Regions from separate parts of the Paenibacillus sp. FSL R7-0163 genome, predicted to be linked through region 2. Evidence: a T-box and tRNA genes for the amino acid it is inferred to sense, from the RefSeq annotation. Region 2 holds a T-box; the other holds one or more tRNA genes.
The links. The T-box of region 2 lies ahead of trpS (tryptophan--tRNA ligase). A T-box ahead of a tRNA ligase gene usually reads a tRNA of that ligase, here a tRNA-Trp.
Positions count from the first base shown of each region.

Region 1: it encodes a tRNA-Trp, which carries the amino acid that the T-box ahead of trpS (tryptophan--tRNA ligase) is inferred to sense. The anticodon was not compared.

Region 1 is NZ_CP150224.1:203,488-209,020, forward strand. Features, by position in the region: rRNA gene NST45_RS00865 (23S ribosomal RNA) at 1-1,354, shown strand, start outside; tRNA gene NST45_RS00870 (tRNA-Asn) at 1,415-1,490, shown strand; tRNA gene NST45_RS00875 (tRNA-Ser) at 1,494-1,586, shown strand; tRNA gene NST45_RS00880 (tRNA-Glu) at 1,605-1,679, shown strand; tRNA gene NST45_RS00885 (tRNA-Val) at 1,735-1,810, shown strand; tRNA gene NST45_RS00890 (tRNA-Met) at 1,828-1,904, shown strand; tRNA gene NST45_RS00895 (tRNA-Asp) at 1,930-2,007, shown strand; tRNA gene NST45_RS00900 (tRNA-Phe) at 2,018-2,093, shown strand; tRNA gene NST45_RS00905 (tRNA-Thr) at 2,122-2,197, shown strand; tRNA gene NST45_RS00910 (tRNA-Tyr) at 2,203-2,288, shown strand; tRNA gene NST45_RS00915 (tRNA-Trp) at 2,295-2,368, shown strand; tRNA gene NST45_RS00920 (tRNA-His) at 2,392-2,467, shown strand; tRNA gene NST45_RS00925 (tRNA-His) at 2,511-2,586, shown strand; tRNA gene NST45_RS00930 (tRNA-Gln) at 2,606-2,680, shown strand; tRNA gene NST45_RS00935 (tRNA-Gly) at 2,687-2,761, shown strand; tRNA gene NST45_RS00940 (tRNA-Cys) at 2,772-2,845, shown strand; tRNA gene NST45_RS00945 (tRNA-Leu) at 2,860-2,938, shown strand; gene NST45_RS00950 (AraC family transcriptional regulator) at 3,076-3,831, opposite strand; gene NST45_RS00955 (BMP family ABC transporter substrate-binding protein) at 4,161-5,300, shown strand; gene NST45_RS00960 (ABC transporter ATP-binding protein) at 5,418-5,533, shown strand, end outside.
Region 2 is NZ_CP150224.1:3,224,847-3,230,379, reverse strand. Features, by position in the region: gene NST45_RS14370 (hypothetical protein) at 1-32, shown strand, start outside; gene NST45_RS14365 (hypothetical protein) at 136-594, shown strand; gene NST45_RS14360 (aminopeptidase) at 699-1,931, shown strand; gene trpS (tryptophan--tRNA ligase) at 2,000-2,995, opposite strand; T-box leader at 3,100-3,382, opposite strand; gene NST45_RS14350 (hypothetical protein) at 3,580-4,005, shown strand; gene NST45_RS14345 (winged helix-turn-helix transcriptional regulator) at 4,156-4,539, opposite strand; gene NST45_RS14340 (sigma-70 family RNA polymerase sigma factor) at 4,763-5,299, shown strand; gene NST45_RS14335 (DUF4179 domain-containing protein) at 5,292-5,533, shown strand, end outside.

The sequences.
Region 1 (5,533 bases), 3.0 Mb from region 2:
GGGGAGCGAAAATTATAGTAGCGAAGGTCATGATCTCACACTGCCAAGAAAAGCCTCTAGCCAGGAGAAGGTGCCCGTACCGCAAACCGACACAGGTAGGCGAGAAGAGAATTCTAAGGCGCGCGGAAGAACTCTCGTTAAGGAACTCGGCAAAATGACCCCGTAACTTCGGGAGAAGGGGTGCCCCGGTAGTGTGAATAGCACGAGGGGGCCGCAGTGAAAAGGCCCAAGCGACTGTTTAGCAAAAACACAGGTCTGTGCGAAGCCGCAAGGCGAAGTATACGGGCTGACGCCTGCCCGGTGCTGGAAGGTTAAGGGGAGTGGTTAGGGGTAACCCGAAGCTATGAACCGAAGCCCCAGTAAACGGCGGCCGTAACTATAACGGTCCTAAGGTAGCGAAATTCCTTGTCAGGTAAATTCTGACCCGCACGAATGGCGTAACGACTTGGGCGCTGTCTCAACGAGAGATCCGGTGAAATTTTAATACCTGTGAAGATGCAGGTTACCCGCGACAAGACGGAAAGACCCCATGGAGCTTTACTGCAGCTTGATATTGAATTTGGGTACGATCTGTACAGGATAGGTGGGAGCCGTAGAAATCGGAGCGCAAGCTTCGGTGGAGGCGCCGTTGGGATACCACCCTGATCGTATCTAGGTTCTAACCTAGTACCCTTATCGGGTACGGGGACCGTGTCAGGCGGGCAGTTTGACTGGGGCGGTCGCCTCCTAAAGAGTAACGGAGGCGTTCCAAGGTTCCCTCAGAATGGTTGGAAATCATTCGCAGAGTGCAAAGGCATAAGGGAGCTTGACTGCGAGACCTACAAGTCGAGCAGGGACGAAAGTCGGACTTAGTGATCCGGTGGTACCGCATGGAAGGGCCATCGCTCAACGGATAAAAGCTACCCTGGGGATAACAGGCTTATCTCCCCCAAGAGTCCACATCGACGGGGAGGTTTGGCACCTCGATGTCGGCTCATCGCATCCTGGGGCTGAAGTAGGTCCCAAGGGTTGGGCTGTTCGCCCATTAAAGCGGTACGCGAGCTGGGTTCAGAACGTCGTGAGACAGTTCGGTCCCTATCTGTCGTGGGCGCAGGAAATTTGAGAGGAGCTGTCCTTAGTACGAGAGGACCGGGATGGACGTACCGCTGGTGCACCAGTTGTTCCGCCAGGAGCATGGCTGGGTAGCTACGTACGGACGGGATAAGCGCTGAAAGCATCTAAGCGTGAAGCCCCCCTCAAGATGAGATTTCCCAATTAGTAAGACCCCTTGAAGACGACGAGGTAGATAGGTTGGAGGTGGAAGTGCAGCAATGCATGGAGCTGACCAATACTAATCGGTCGAGGGCTTATCCTATACTTAGAATGCAAATTCGTTTCGGATTCAGTTTTCAGGCATCAAGCCTGGTATGAATATTCCCTGATAGCTCAGTTGGTAGAGCACTCGACTGTTAATCGAGTTGTCACAGGTTCGAGTCCTGTTCGGGGAGCCATATGGAGAGGTGTCCGAGTTTGGCCGAAGGAGCACGATTGGAAATCGTGTAGGCGCCACAAGCGTCTCGAGGGTTCGAATCCCTCTCTCTCCGCCACAAATTTTTAATTAGTATGGCCCGTTGGTCAAGGGGTTAAGACACCTCCCTTTCACGGAGGTAACATGGGTTCGAATCCCATACGGGTCACCAAATTTTCACTTGATTTATCCTAGTGGACTTTGGTACAATAACAATTGTTGTTTATGGAGGCTTAGCTCAGCTGGGAGAGCATCTGCCTTACAAGCAGAGGGTCGGGGGTTCGATCCCCTCAGCCTCCACCATAACATATTTTTACTGACGCGGGGTGGAGCAGCCCGGTAGCTCGTCGGGCTCATAACCCGAAGGCCGCAGGTTCAAATCCTGCCCCCGCAACCAATTAACTTAAGCAATTATATCTTTTGGAACCGTGGTGTAGTTGGCCTAACATGCCTGCCTGTCACGCAGGAGATCGCGGGTTCGAATCCCGTCGGTTCCGCCACTTTCATCATGGCTCGGTAGCTCAGTCGGTAGAGCAGAGGACTGAAAATCCTCGTGTCGGCGGTTCGATTCCGTCCCGAGCCACCATTTATTATCACAAAAGAATGAGTGCCATGCCGGTGTAGCTCAATTGGTAGAGCAACTGACTTGTAATCAGTAGGTTGGGGGTTCAAGTCCTCTCGCCGGCACCATCCTTGGAGGATTAGCGAAGTGGCCAAACGCATCAGACTGTAAATCTGCTCACGTAAGTGTTCGGTGGTTCGAATCCATCATCCTCCACCAGTTTTTAGGGGCATAGTTTAAAGGTAGAACAACGGTCTCCAAAACCGTTGGTGTGGGTTCAATTCCTGCTGCCCCTGCCAAGTTCTTTCTAAAGTTTAATATGGCGGCCGTGGCGAAGGGGTTAACGCACCGGATTGTGGTTCCGGCATTCGTGGGTTCGAGACCCATCGGCCGCCCCATTTACTTTAAAATGAATAATGGCAACAATATCAACTTAATATGGCGACTGTGGCGAAGGGGTTAACGCACCGGATTGTGGTTCCGGCATTCGTGGGTTCGAGACCCATCAGTCGCCCCATTTTACTTTAAAATGTTATTGGGGATTAGCCAAGCGGTAAGGCAACGGACTTTGACTCCGTCACTCATAGGTTCGAATCCTATATCCCCAGCCATTTTATGCGGACGTGGCTCAGCGGTAGAGCATCGCCTTGCCAAGGCGAGGGTCGCGGGTTCGATTCCCGTCGTCCGCTCCAAAATTTACATGGCGCCATAGCCAAGTGGTAAGGCAAAGCTCTGCAAAAGCTTTATCCCCAGTTCAAATCTGGGTGGCGCCTCCATTTAGTTCATATGTGCCGGCGTGGCGGAATGGCAGACGCGCTCGACTCAAAATCGAGTGGGAAACCGTGGAGGTTCGAGTCCTCTCGCCGGTATCTTAAAAGGGTTAGTAAGATTGCTTTTATAAGCAATCTTACTAACCTTTTTTCTTTATGTTCTTAGTTTTACAGGATTAAGCCGTTGAATAGAGGAGTTTCTCTATTTCAACGGCTTTTTTTAATCTGATTAGTGATTAACCTGATTGATTATTAATGCGGAATGCTCGCGGGGTATGACCTATTTCTCGTTTAAACATATTGCAGAATTGGGCATCGTTCACAAAACCTGCAGCAGCAGATACTTCAGAGATTTGCATCTGAGTATGACGTAATAGAGATTTTGCATACTCCAGGCGTTTTAACAGCAAATACCGCAGGGGTGAGGACCCGAAACGTTCTTTAAATAGATGGCGAAAACGATCGTAGCTATATCCGGACATTTCTGATAGTGTTTCGACGGACAATTTATGGCGATAATGCTCATTCATATAATTAAGGACATATTGTACTCGATCTTCTGATGGGGATTGATATCCAGAGGCACTAAGAAGCCTCATAAGATGGACGGTAATCTCGCTCATTTGTAGGTTTAGAAGCTCAGAGAATCCGTCTTGCTTACGTGTAAACTCTGCTTTCATTCGCAGCAGGATTTGAAGAACGGTCTGATCTTTATCATCTTCATATACGCCGAGCAGATTACTCATATTAGGGTGTTCCGAGTGGAAGCCTACAAATAATACATTTGCATCCTCACGGTGGTGCTCGTCATGTTTATGATTGGGTGGCACAAGCGCGAAAGAAGAGGAGCGAAAATGGTAACTTCGTGGGCCAACATTGGTTGTCCCTACCCCCTGTAAATAATAGACCAGTTCGTAGCATTCATGCTGGTGTGGAGGGATATAAGTATTTAGCTCATGTGTGGCACTTACAATATATAGAACACGATCCATGATGATCCTCCAATACTTATGTTTTAGCCGAATCGTACAAAACTATGACCGAAATCATATAATTATTTTTAATAATATTTGTTATGATCGTATCAATAAATCCGAAAGTTCGCAACCTGACTGGCCATCTCGTTCGGAAATAAAGCGGATTATTAATAATAATGGTATTTTTATTGCTATTTTTGAGCCTAAACGTTAAATTTATTACTTTTAATGATACTTTATTTGGAAAAAAGAGAATTTCCATTTGAACCGTGAATTATACAATGGGTGAAGATGGGGATTCTGCCGGATTACTAACCAACTAAAATTAGGGGTGGAATAGAGTAATGAATAAAAAAGTTCTTTCTTTGTTGTTATTAATGGTGATGGTTCTGGTCACAGCATGTGGGAATAACACGTCCAATAACGGTTCTTCTGCGAATACTGGATCAAACGCTGCTGAGGGTGGAGAAAAAGGTTCAGGGGATAAACTCAAGGTTGTATTGCTGATTCCGGGGACACTTGGGGATAAATCATTTTTTGATTCCGCTAATAACGGCTTGCAAAAGGTTAAGAATGAACTAGGTGCAGTAACAAAGGTTGTTGAAATGGGCGTTGATAAAACGAAATGGGAGCCTACATTTAACGATATCGCTTCCGAGGATTGGGATGTAATTATTTCTGGCGGTTCTGAAATTACAGAGATGTTTAATGCAACGGCAGAATTGTATCCAGACAAAAAATTCATTAATTATGATACCGACATCGATGAAGCACCAGATAACATGTACAACATGTCTTATGCGACAAATGAAGTATCTTTCTTGGCAGGTGCCGTAGCAGCATTAGCTACACAATCGGATATGCCGAATGCTACCCCTGAGAATGTGATTGGGTTTGTGGGCGGTATGGATATTCCGGGGATTAATGCTTTCTTGGTCGGCTACATTCAAGGTGCTCAGTATGTTGATCCTGATGTAAAAGTGGCTGTGTCGTACGCTGGTGATTTTGTTAACCCGGCAAAAGGTAAGGAACTTTCTCTAATTCAATATAACTCCGGCGTGGATGTTATTTTTAACGTGGCTGGGGGTACAGGTCTTGGGATCTTTGACGCAGCTAAAGAAAAGAAAAAATATGCAATCGGTGTAGACTCCGATCAGGCAATGTTGATTAACGATACGGATAGTGAAAAAGCAAATCTAATCGTTACTTCATCTATTAAAAAGATTGATACGGCTATTCTAGGTGCAGTGAAGAGATTGCAAGAGGGAACGCTAGAAATGGGCAAACGTGATGTGTTGAGCTTTGTAGATGATGGTGTAGGTATTGCTGAGAATGATATTTATAAAAATGTATTCCCGGCTGATCTTCAGGCCAAGGTTGAAGAAGTGAAGCAAAAGCTGATCAATAAAGAAATTAAAGTGGATAATGCGATGGGGATGGAAACCGCAGAGGTAGAAGCTATTCGTAACGCAGTTAAGCCTTAAGCTTTAAATCTTAAGATCAGCTCTATAGTGATAAACCTACAGTTGGAGATTCTTCTAGTCAGGGGAATTCCAGCTGTATATTTTTGCAGACCTCCAAGTTGAAAGGCGTTGAGACCTATGTACAAAGCTCTGCTGGAAATGCGGGGAATTACCAAGGTATATCCCAATGGCGTCGTTGCAAATAAAGACGTGCATTTTTCTTTACGTGAGGGAGAAATACATGCGATTGCAGG
Region 2 (5,533 bases):
CCGTAACACTGCTGCAGGTGGATAAAAAATAGTGATTCAAGTGAGCGGTTCCTTGTGGGAGCCGCTTTATTTGGCTGATAACTGTCCAGATTAAGGGAATATGTTACAGTATTAGGGTGGATGGGAGGTTGAATAGTGAAAAAAATAATCATCGGAGGCGTCATGGGCTTAACGATTTTACTTTTTTTCTTGTTTATCTTGCGGCATGATAATCAATCACTTGAGGTAAAACCGGAAGTTCTGTTCCCAACAGCGGAATACAGGGTGACTGATAGTAGTGCTCCAGGATTACCTATGCTTATAACTGCTGAAGGGGCGAATGTTATTAAGATACAGGTTACGTCCGGCAATTTATTGTTATGGAACCCCCCTGACTACAAGGTGCATAACAAAGGTCTTGAGCTGAAAATCAAATCTGGAGATCAAATTTATTGGAGTCCAATGGATGGAAATAATAAACAAATAGATGAGCCTCAGGATACCAAGATCATAGTGATTGCTTACCATAATGATAAGCAGATCGGAATGTCCAACGTAGAGATTCATAAGAATGATCTAGGTGTCTATACAGGGGAAATACCTGAAGTGAAGTAACTGAGAATCTAAATCGAATCGCAACTATCCTCGTTTTGCGTTAAAATAAGAAGTGAAGCTGACCGAGTGCTTATAGCAACCCTAGAGATGGAGGAAGAGAATTCATGAAAGATTTTGAAGTAATGCTGGAGAAATACGCGAACCTAGTTGTAAAAGTAGGAGTAAATGTACAGCCTGGACAAGTCCTTATGGTACATGCACCGATAGAAACCGCAGAACTTACTCGCTTGATTGTAGCGAAAGCCTATGAAGCGGGAGCTAAATATGTAATTGTTGACTGGGACGATGAAGCAACTACACGGATCCGTTATGAAAAAGCCCCAGAGGATTCTTTCGATTACTATCCACAGTGGCAGGCTGAGATGATGGAGAAATTCGCGGAAGAAAATGGTGCCATCTTACATATTAAAGTACCTGATCCGGAACTGTTTAATGGCATTGATTCTTCTAAGGTATCTAGAGCAGTCAAAGCAGCAGCTATTGCTCGCAAGAACTACTCCAAATATACTCGGAACAGCAAAATCAGCTGGTCTCTGGTCAAAGCGCCAACACGTGCTTGGGCGAACAAGGTTTTTGCCGATCTTCCTGAAGAAGAGCGGGTAGAGGCGATGTGGGAAGCTGTATTCCAGATGAATCGTGTGGGCAGCGATGATCCGGTAGCTGCTTGGAGAGAGCATATTGGTCAGTTGAAAGAAAGTCAGGATAGAATGAACGCTAAACGTTATAAAAGCCTGCATTACCGTGCTCCGGGAACGGATCTGCATGTAGAGCTTCCGGAAGGCCATTTATGGCGCGGGGGTGGCGGTGAGAATGATAAAGGTGTTTATTTTGTTGCTAATATGCCAACGGAAGAGATTTATTCCATGCCCCATCGTACTGGAGTGAATGGCACAGTTAGAAGCACGCTCCCTCTTAATTTGAATGGACGTTTAGTTGAAGGACTTTCATTCACTTTTGAAAAGGGGAAAGTCGTAGCTTATGAAGCTGAATCCGGACGTGAGCATTTAACCTCACTGCTGGCAACGGATGAAGGTGCATCTTATCTAGGAGAAGTAGCCTTAGTGCAGCATGATTCTCCAATCTCTCGCTTGAACCGCATTTTTTACAATACAGGGATTGATGAGAATGCCTCCTGCCATTTCGCGCTAGGAAGTGCTTATCCTGTAAATATTGAAGGCGGCACAAAGCTTACGAACGAAGAGCTTGTGGCTAGAGGAGCTAATGTCAGCTTAACTCATGTCGATTTTATGATCGGTTCAGCAGAGCTGGATATTGACGGAGAGCTGGCGGACGGCACGATTGAACCCGTATTCCGTAAGGGAAATTGGGTGTTGTAAGGAGAAGAAAAAAGCCGGATCTCTTCCAATGAGCTTCCGGCTTTTTTGAGTACCTATAAATATCATTTTTAGATTGAAAAATAGTTAAGACTCATAGCCTCACGTACTTCGGCCATTGTTTCCTGAGCAATGCTGCGGGCATGCTGTGTTCCAGAGATTAAGATTTCCTGCACAAGCTTGGGCTTAGTAGCATAATAGGAACGCCGCTCTCGCATCGGTTCTATAAGCTGATCTAGAGCTGTCGAAATCAACTGTTTGCAAGCAGAACAACCCATGGTACCCCGCTCACAGCCTTCACGAATTTCGGTTACCCCCGCTGAGCGAAAAGCACCATGATAAGCAAAAATAGGACAGATATCTGGATGTCCGGGATCATTTTTATGCACACGCGCAGGATCGGTTGTGGCTTTTCTTATCTTGAAGGTGATTTCTTCCTTAGTGGAGTCCAGCTCGATGGCATTGCCAAGGCTTTTACTCATTTTAGCGTTGCCATCCGTACCCACAAGTCTCGGCGTCTCACTGATCAGCGCTTTGGGTTCCACCAGTATCGGGCTGTACAGCTCGTTGAATCTGCGGACGATTTTGCGGGTTAATTCCAGATGGGGGAGCTGGTCTTCTCCTACAGGAATGATCGTTGCTTTACAAAAAGTTATGTCAGCAGTCTGACTAACTGGATAACCTAGAAAACCGTAATACAATTCATCAAAGCTGGAATTTTTTGATTCGGCTTTAATCGTGGGATTATGCCGTAAAGAATTCACAGTAACAAACATAGAGAACAAGATGGTCAGCTCTGCGATTTCAGGGATCATCGATTGAATAAATATAGTTGTTTTCTCCGGATTTATACCCGCAGATAAATAGTCCAGTGTGATCTCATGCAGATGTTGACCCAGTAGCTGCGGACGATCAAAATGGGTCGTTAGGGCTTGAATATCCGCTAAAAACACAAAAGTTTCATATTGCTCCTGAAGGGCTACTCGGGTCTGCAAGCTGCCGGCGTAATGGCCAAGGTGAAGCTTTCCAGTCACTCGATCTCCAGTTAAGACACGTTCGTTCATCATATAAAAATTCCTCCTGTTATTTAGCATTTGGTTACACTCGAGTCGCCACCACCAGCCATCATCCATGGCCATCACCTCCTTTAAATGACAAAAAAACCTCATCCAATAAGGACGAAGTTGTCGTGGTACCACCTTAAATGATCGTGTCACCTTACGATTCTTGGCTTTCGATCTTCTCTTACCTGTACGGAGAGGTTGAATTAATTCTCGATACAGGTCCCTTGATAACGGCGGGAACCCCGGTTTTCCCTACTGCATCCATTAAGATAGTTCGGAAAAACAACTATAAAGGCCATTCGAGCATACGCTGGTCACCGGTTCGCACCTACCACCGGCTCTCTGAAGACCATGTTCGTCTGTCTACTTACCCTTTGTCATCGTTGTTCATGATATGTGAATTATTGTAATTCTGAACAGGGGTGTTGTCAATGAGTGGAAATCGTATGGTGATTGATGAGGTATCTAGGTTTATATGATCTAGCAAAGTATACCTTAAATGTATATAATCATCAGGAATTTAGTCCAATCTATCATTGCGGATTCACAATATACTACTCTATAACCTTGAAATGGAGTGATGATAAATGGCGACAATAATAAGTTATGGGTCACAGGCAAAAATCCCGTTAGATCCGTTTACTACAGCTATAACGGTTGCAGGGATTCCTGGAGCTGGAGCGGGTCTAGCCACAGCGCAAGTAAATATTAGTCCGGCTAATCCGGCTTCTTTCTCCAGTAGAGTCGAGTTAAATGGTAGTTTTAGTCTTACTGCACTTGCTAATAGCCAATTTCTTGTTATCATCCGACGAGCTGGAGTCGATATTTATAGATCCTTTTATCGTTTTACTACTATTACTGATATTCAATTAAGTGCTCAGTGGGTTGATGGTGCTTATATTGGAGTCCACAATTATGAATTGGTAATTCAGAATGATAGCAACTTGCCTATAAATCTATTTGGACCCATATCATTCACAGCAACTGCTATTGGAGGAGAGGGCGTAATTTAAGTTATGTTCCTATGCGCCATTCAAGGGACGGGTGAATCAAAGCTTTGGACAGTTGAATCGATCTGATTCAGCTGTCCTTTTTTCATGAACGTATAATTGAAGTACAACTCTCGCAGCATAAATATCCAACCATACCCTTGATAGAGCGGTTTATTTATTTAAAATGTTATCCTCTAAAACAGCGTATTTATCGCCGAATTGCTTAATGATATGTTGTTCTCCCCAATTACATAATGCAGTCAAAATATCGCTTAAACTATCACCATATTCACTAAGCTCGTATTCTACTTTTGGTGGAACCTGATTATAAACAATTCGGTTGATGATTCCATCTGCCTCAAGCTCGCGTAGCTGCTGGGTTAACATTTTTTGAGTAATGCCGGGCATCAACTGTTTTAACTCGGAGGTGCGTTTTTTGCCATGAGTTAAATGACATAGAATTACGCATTTCCATTTCCCTCCGATGACCTCTAGTGTGGCTTCAACAGAAATATTGTATTTTTTCTTGACAGTTGTTGTTGGTGTTGTTGTCATGATAACCTCCATGGTATGGGTACTTTTTAGTACCTATGGCACTTTTAAGTGCGTACTATTGATTATGTCCAATTTAACCTATCATAACATTTTTCGTTCAATTTTTATAGAATGCTATAATTTAGAGAGCTTTTGGCAAAAAAGTTAAACGAAACAAAAACCGTTTCTATACCTCCCCCGTCTTAATCTATGAAAGGTTGAAGAGGGGAGGCTAAGGAAGGACATGACGATGACTAATGCAGAAATGAAAAAAGTAACGATTCTTGATACTCGGAGCGAGACGGATTTTTACGATTCGATATTGGTACATAGAGAACAACTGTACAGTATTGCTTATAGTTACTTGCGGAACCGAAACGATGCGCTGGAAGCGATGCAGGAAATGACTTGCCGGGCCTGGATTAAAAGAAAAACATTAAAGGACCCCAAAGCATTCAAATCATGGATTATTCGAATTCTAATTTATGTCTGTATAGATGAACAAAGACGAAGAAAACGTTCCATGCCGCTGGTAGATGAAAGAATAGGAGAACAGGTCACACATATTGGCCATCATCGGATGGAAATGTTGTGGGCACTTGAGCAGGTTAAGCCCAAGTATCGCCATGTGCTGCTGCTAAAATACTACAACGATATGACCTTGACTGAGATCGCTAACATTATGAATAAACCCGAGGGAACGGTTAAGACTTGGCAACATAAAGGGCTCAAGCAGTTGCGAACCATCATAAAGAATCGGGGTGAATGGAACAATGAGTAGTCAAGAGGAGCTTGCCATGTTAAGCGATGCCGAACGTATCCCACAAGAACAAAAAATAGAGAATGCAGCCGCTCAAATCTATGCGATCCAAGCAGGCTTGGAATTAGGCAAGAAACGTGGCAGAAGGTTAATGTTCACAAAAAGCGCGATGTCTGTGCTGGCGGCTGCAGTGATGATAGCGGGCCTGCTGTTCTTCAATCCAACCCAGCTGATGCCACAGCAAGGGACTTCGAG